Regions from separate parts of the Sphingomonas sp. GW821-FHT02B09 genome, predicted to be linked through region 2. Evidence: riboswitches for the same ligand, from Rfam matches in the RefSeq annotation. Region 2 holds a riboswitch; the other holds the start of a gene.

Region 1 (3,405 bases), on a different contig from region 2:
ATCGCGGCGCCGACGGCCGCCGCATCGCACACGTCGGCATGGACGAAACGATAGCGGGGATCGTCGGCGATCGGCGCGAGGGCGGTCAGCGTACCGGCATAGGTCAACGCATCGAGGTTCAGCACCTCGTGCCCGGTGTTGCGGATCAGGTGGCGGACCAACGCCGAGCCGATGAAGCCGGCTCCCCCGGTGACGAGAATACGCATGGCTTGTGCCTAGCTGCAAAGGGTTAACAGGCACATCTAGGCTACGACATGTCGCCGTGTCGACATGTCGGATTGCATAGGGATCGACGATTAGGTTTGTCGATGTGCATTCCGCTCAAGTCGCACATGCTTGGATGTATGGCTGTCGACACGCCGACACGTCAACATTCCACCACGTTGACGGCGAGCCCGCCGAGGCTCGTCTCCTTGTATTTCGAGCGCATGTCCTCGCCGGTCTGGCGCATCGTCTCGATCACCGCGTCGAGGCTGACGACGTGGCTGCCGTCGCCGCGCAGCGCGAGATAGGCGGCGTTGATCGCCTTCACCGCACCCATCGTGTTGCGCTCGATGCACGGGATCTGCACCAGCCCGCCGATCGGGTCGCAGGTGAGGCCCAGATTGTGCTCCATGCCGATCTCCGCGGCATTCTCGATCTGGCGGTTGCTGCCGCCGAGCACCGCGGCGAGCGCCCCCGCCGCCATCGAACAGGCGACCCCCACCTCCCCCTGGCACCCCATCTCCGCGGCTGAGATCGACGCGCGTTTCTTGTAGAGCATGCCGATCGCCGCGGCGGTGAGCAGGAAACGGCGCGCGCCCTCGTCGTCGGCGCCCTCGATCAGCGTCTCGTAGAAGCGCAGCACCGCGGGCAGCACGCCGGCCGCGCCGTTGGTCGGCGCGGTGACCACCCGGCCACCGGCGGCATTCTCCTCGTTGACCGCGAGCGCCCACAGGCTGACCCACTCGAACACCTCGGCGGGATTGCGGCCGGGCGTGTCGCCGGTGAGGCCCTGCTGGATCGCGCGAGCGCGGCGCCGCACCTTGAGGCCGCCGGGCAATATGCCCTCCTGCGCGATGCCGCGGTCGATGCACGCGCTCATCGCGGCGCGGACCGCGTCGAGGAAGGCGTCGGTCTCCGCGGGGCTGCGCCACGCCTCCTCGTTGGCGCGGACCAGCTCGGCGATCGACAGGCCGGTGGCATCGCCGAGCACGAGCAGATCGGCGCCCGAGCCGAACGGGTGGCGCACCGCGACATTGCCCGCGGCGAGCCGTTCGCCTTTGCGCAGGATCGCGCCGCCCCCGATCGAGAAATAGGTCTCGGCATAGGTTGCGCCATCGGCATAGCGGGCGGTGAAGGTCATGCCGTTGGGATGTTCGGGCAGGAAGTCGCGCGGGTGGAAGACGACGTCGTCGGGCGCGAAGGCGATGACGTGGCGGCCGGCGAGCGTCAGCCGCCGCTCGACGCGGATATCGGCGAGGATCGCCGGCGCGGCATCGGGATCGAGCCGCTCGGGCTCCCAGCCGGCGAGGCCGAGGATCGTCGCGGTGTCGGTGGCATGGCCGCGCCCGGTGAGCGCGAGGCTGCCGTAGAGATCGCAGGTGACGCCGACCGGAGCCCCCTGCCCTATCCCCTGCCCCGCGCCCTGTCCGAGCGCGCGCTGCCCGAAGTCGAAGGCGGCGCGCATCGGGCCGACGGTATGCGAGCTCGACGGGCCGATGCCGATCGTGAACAATTCGGCGACGCTGATCGGGCGATCGAGGTTGCGGTCGAGCGGCGCGGTGACGGGATCGGTGTGCATGCGGTCCTTCCGCCGGTCGCTGCCGGCCTGCATGCCCCATCTGTCCCTTGCGCCTGAGATCATTATCCCGTCGGCGGGCACCGGCTGGCGCCACTCTCCAGATGTCGTCGTCGATCGGTCCTTCTGCCTGAGAGTTTCCGGGGCGGTTGCTCCTTCGGCGCCGGGGCCAGCCCGGTCTCTCCCTGATCGACGTCGCGGACGGTATCATCGCCCCGCCACCGGTCAAGGGCACCGCACGCGCCCGTTCCATCCTGTCGAGCTATCGACATGTCGACAGATCGACCTCGTGGCGTCTGGCACCGCAAAAGATTCGAAGGACTTGGCAGTACAAGGTCGAGGCATAGACATGTCGACAATCCGACGCGTCGTACGGCATACGTCGGGCGCGGCGCCCGCTCCTGCCGGAGCCCGCCATGGGTCGGCGAAACCCGCCGCTCGCGCGCCATTTCCTACTCGAAAGCACGAATGGGACGGCGTCCAAGCCCATTTTCCCTCGGGAATCCCGTGTGGGGTGCCAAAAGTTCGTGCTTTCGAGTAGGAAATGATCATGGCCCGTTCCCCTGCCCCGACCCGCCCGTCCGCCAGCGCCGGTACCGTGCCGCACCGCGACCTGTTCACGCTCGACAGCCCGCTGCACGGCGAGATCCGCGGCGAGCGGTCGCTGATGGCCTTTCCCTTCTTCGCGCTGTCCAAGAACGCCTGGATGAAGCCGCTGACCTACGACCACGCCACCGTGTCGATCGAGGTGCGACCCTCGGCAAGCGGCGTCGCGACGATCTACGACAAGGAGATCGTGCTCTATATCGCCAGCCTGATGGCAGCGAAGCTCGAGGCGGGCGAGCACGTCGAGCAGGACTTCATCTTCACCGCGCACGATTTGTTTTCGGTCACCGGCTCCAACCACAGCGCGCGCTCCTACGGCCGGCTGTCGGAGGCGCTGGAACGGCTACAGGGTACGCAGATCAAGACCAACATCGAAGCGGGCGGGGAGGGGGAGGAGGGCTTCTTCTCGTGGCTCTCCGAAGCAAAACTCCATTATTCCAAGACGAAGAGCGGTGAGCGGCGGCTGAAGGCGGTCAAGGTGCGGCTGTGCGACTGGCTGTTCCGCGCGATCCTGCTCGATCGCCACGTGCTCGATTATGCCGCCGCTTACTTCCAGCTCGGGCCGATCGAACGGCGCATCTACGAGGTGGCGCGCTCGACCTGCGAGGAGGGCGGGCTCGACCTCGATCTCGCCACCTTCCGCCTGCAGATCGGCTATCAGAACCCGCTGTCGAACTTCAAGGCGGCGCTCAAGCAGATCGTCGCGACCGACGGCATCCCCGATTACCATCTCGAGCTGGTCGAGAGCGAGGCGGCCGAGGAGGAAGGCGCCGCCCCGCGCCGCGGCCGCAAGGCGCCGCAGAACCGGGTGGTGATCACGCCGCGGCCGCAGCCGGGGCAGGCGGTGCTGAGCGAGCATCGCACCATCGTCGAATCGGCCGTGGCAGAGGGAACCAATCCGGTCGGGTGATTCGCCGACGGCTGCGAATTGTTACTCGAAAGCACGAATGAATGCGGTGCATTCCTACTCGAAAGCACGAATGGCGGCGCGCCATTGTTACTCGAAAGCACGAATAGAA
Region 2 (3,405 bases):
AAGGTGCCGACGACCTCGGGATGGCCGGCGTGGCCGATGAAGACGATGTGGCGGCCCGCGGCGACGAGCCGCTCGGCCTGACGATGGACCTTCGACACCAATGGGCAGGTCGCGTCGAGATAGTCGAGGCCGCGGTTCTGCGCGTCGACCGGCACCGACTTGGGCACGCCGTGCGCGGAGAAGACCACCGGCGCGCCGTCGGGCACCTGGTCGAGCTCCTCGACGAACACCGCGCCCTGCGCCTTCAGCGTGTCGACGACGAACTTGTTGTGGACGATCTCGTGGCGGACGTAGACGGGCGCGCCGTGCTTCTCGATCGCGAGTTCGACGATGCGGATCGCGCGGTCGACGCCGGCGCAGAAGCCGCGCGGTGCGGCGATCAGCAGTTCGAGGACGGGCTTGCCGCCGTCCGCGGGGAATTGGGAGGCCATGCCGGCGGTTCTACGCGATTGGTGCGGCGCACGGAAGTACGCGATTGGCTCACCGCGCGGAAGTACGCGATTGCTTGCACGCGGGAAAGCCGGTTCCTATGGTGCGCCGCGCATCGCCCGGGTTCTCCGGCGGGGCATCACTGTCCGTTCGACAAAGGTACGCGTCCTCTTGAAAACCTCGGCTTTAGGCCTGTCCGCCCTCGCGCTGATCCTCTCGGGCTGCGCCAGCAAGGGCGAGATCGTCGAAGGCGGCATCTCCGCCGTGCGCTCCGCCTGCCCGACGGTCGGCGTCGCCGCCGGTACCGGCGACATCACCCTGTTCGATCCTGCGACGAGCCGCGACGCGAGCGCGATCGACGTCGTCGCCAGCATGACCAACGTGCGCGGCGCCTGCAACGACGCCGGCGAGCAGATCGCCACCAGCGTCACCTTCGACGTGCTCGCGCGGCGGACGCGGACCGAGGGTCCGCGCGACGTGGTGCTGCCTTATTATATCGCGATCGTCCGCGGCGGCTCGGCGGTGACCGCCAAGCGCAAGGGGCAGATCGCGGTGCATTTCGACGCCGGGCAGGCGCGCGCGCAGGCGCAGGGCACCGCCTCGACGCAGATCGCGCGGGCGGCGGCGACCTTGCCCGACGAGGTGCGCAACCAGCTCACCCGCAAGCGCAAGGCGGGCGACGAGGATGCCGCGACCGATCCGCTGGCGCGGCCGGAGGTGCGCTCCGCAGTGCTGCGCGCGACCTTCGAGGCGCTGGTCGGCTTCCAGCTCACCGACGACCAGCTGAAGTATAACGCGCAACGCTGATTCTCATCCCTTCCCGCGCAGGGAGGGGAGGGCGTTTCCGCATTGACTAAGGCCCCGCTGCCCGTCACAGCACCACGCGTCGATGCCGGGCGACCGGCATGGGCGGGCGCGGGAGAGAGCCTCTGCACAAGGAGGCCGCCGAAGGAGCAACCACCCCGGAATCTCTCAGGCAAACGGGACCGCGCGCTGCCTTATCGACACTCTGGAAAGCGTTCCTTTGAGGAGCCACCGAAGGGGTAAGCCCGCCGCGCCAAGCGCCGGGTCAAAGCTCTCAGGTCACCGTGACAGAGGGGGTATGACGGATCGATTGCGGCCCCGTGCCGTCTTTGGTCCCGTGCCTTTCTTGGAGACGGTTGATGAGCGATTCGCTGCCAGACACCTTGCCCGACCCGCTCGACGACCTCGACGGCGACGAGCCCGCAATCCAGCTGCTGCCGCTCGACGGCTGGCACCGCGCCCGCGGTGGCCGCATGGTGCCGTTCGCCGGCTATGAAATGCCCGTTCAATATGAGGGCATCATGGCCGAGCATCTGTGGACGCGCGAGTCCGCCGGCCTGTTCGACGTCAGCCATATGGGTCAGGTCGGCTTCACCGGCGACGGGCTCGACGCCGCCGGCGTCGCCAAGGCGCTCGAAGCGGTGCTGCCGGGCGATATCGCCGGGCTCGCCGCGACCAAGATACGCTATTCGCTGCTGCTCAACGACGAGGGCGGCATCCTCGACGATCTGATGGTCACGACGCTGCCCGCCGAGGGCGCACATCCGTTCGGCGCGGCGAGCCATTATGTCGTCGTCAACGGCGCGACCAAATATGACGATCTCGCCTATCTGCTCGACGTGCTGCCCGACGATCTGACGATGAACCTGATGGAAGATCAGGCCTTGCTCGCGGTGCAGGGGCCCAAGGCGGTCGCCGCCGTGTCGCGCCTGATCCCCGGCGTCGAGGATCTCGTGTTCATGACCGCGGGCGCGTTCGACTGGAACGGCCATGCGCTGTGGATCAGCCGTTCGGGCTATACCGGCGAGGACGGCGTCGAGATTTCGATCCCCGCCGAGGCCGCCGCCGATTTCGCCGATGCGATCTGCGCCGAGCCCGAGGTCAAGCCGATCGGCCTCGGCGCGCGCGATTCGCTGCGGCTCGAGGCCGGGCTGCCGCTCTACGGCCACGATCTCGATCCCGAGACGACGCCGGTGATGGCCGACCTCGGCTTCGCTCTGTCCCAGCGCCGCCGCGAGGCCGCCGATTTCGCCGGCGCCGCGCGTATCCTCGCCGAGCGGACCGATGGTCCCGCGGTCAAGCGCGTCGGCCTGTCGGTCGCCGGGCGCCAGCCGGTGCGCGAGGGCGCGAGCGTCGTCGACGCCGAGGGCGCGGTGATCGGCCGCGTCACCAGCGGCGGCTTCGCGCCGAGCGTCGGTGCGCCGATCGCCATGGCCTATGTTCCCGCCGCGCTCGCCGAGGCCGGCACGCCGCTGCGCCTTGTCCAGCGCGGCAAGATCCACGAGGCGACGGTCGCTCCGATGCCGTTCGTTCCCCACCGCTATGTCCGCGCAGGAGGCAAGTGATGAGCCGTTATTTCACCGAAGATCATGAGTGGGTCGATGTCGATGGCGACACCGGCACCGTCGGCATCTCCGATTATGCGCAGGGCCAGCTCGGCGACATCGTGTTCGTCGAGGTGCCCGAGACGGGCAAGCAGCTCGGCAAGGGCGACGAGGCCGCGGTGGTCGAATCGGTCAAGGCCGCGTCGGACGTCTATTCGCCGGTGTCGGGGACGGTGACCGAGGGCAATGCCGCGCTGTCGGACGATCCCAGCCTCGTCAACTCGGATCCGGAAGCGGAGGGCTGGTTCTTCAGGATCACGCTCAGCGATCCGGCCGAGCTGGAGACGCTGATGGACGAAGCCGCCTATGCGGAGTTCGTCGCCAAGCTGTAACGATCAGCCTCGCAATTGGTGCTCCGCTCTGGTCGATGCTTCGCCGCGCTTGATACGTCACCCCGGACTTGTTCCGGGGTCCACGCGGCGGCGAGGAGGATGGTCTGAAACGATAGGGCGCCCCTGCTGCCCGGTGGACCCCGGAACTGGTCCGGGGTGACGGGATCTGCGGGGATGATGGATCGAACCTCAGCCCGTCGCCATAGGTAAAGCCCTTCCCACACGCGGGGCTCTCA

What was found. A riboswitch is a leader RNA that binds a small molecule or an ion and turns the genes downstream of it on or off. The one in region 2 is predicted to bind glycine.
Region 1: it holds a riboswitch for glycine, as region 2 does, so the genes downstream of both, AC07U4_RS20975 (L-serine ammonia-lyase) here and gcvT (glycine cleavage system aminomethyltransferase GcvT) in region 2, are expected to answer to the same signal.

Annotation. Positions count from the first base shown of each region.
Region 1 covers NZ_JBWKVV010000008.1:3,916-7,320, reverse strand. Annotated here, with positions in the region: gene rfbB (dTDP-glucose 4,6-dehydratase) at 1-206, opposite strand, end outside; gene AC07U4_RS20975 (L-serine ammonia-lyase) at 368-1,783, opposite strand; glycine riboswitch at 1,889-1,978, opposite strand; gene AC07U4_RS20970 (replication initiator protein A) at 2,331-3,296, shown strand.
Region 2 covers NZ_JBWKVV010000001.1:1,139,982-1,143,386, reverse strand. Annotated here, with positions in the region: gene ispH (4-hydroxy-3-methylbut-2-enyl diphosphate reductase) at 1-431, opposite strand, end outside; gene AC07U4_RS05245 (hypothetical protein) at 601-1,236, shown strand; glycine riboswitch at 1,336-1,428, shown strand; glycine riboswitch at 1,429-1,534, shown strand; gene gcvT (glycine cleavage system aminomethyltransferase GcvT) at 1,593-2,798, shown strand; gene gcvH (glycine cleavage system protein GcvH) at 2,798-3,169, shown strand.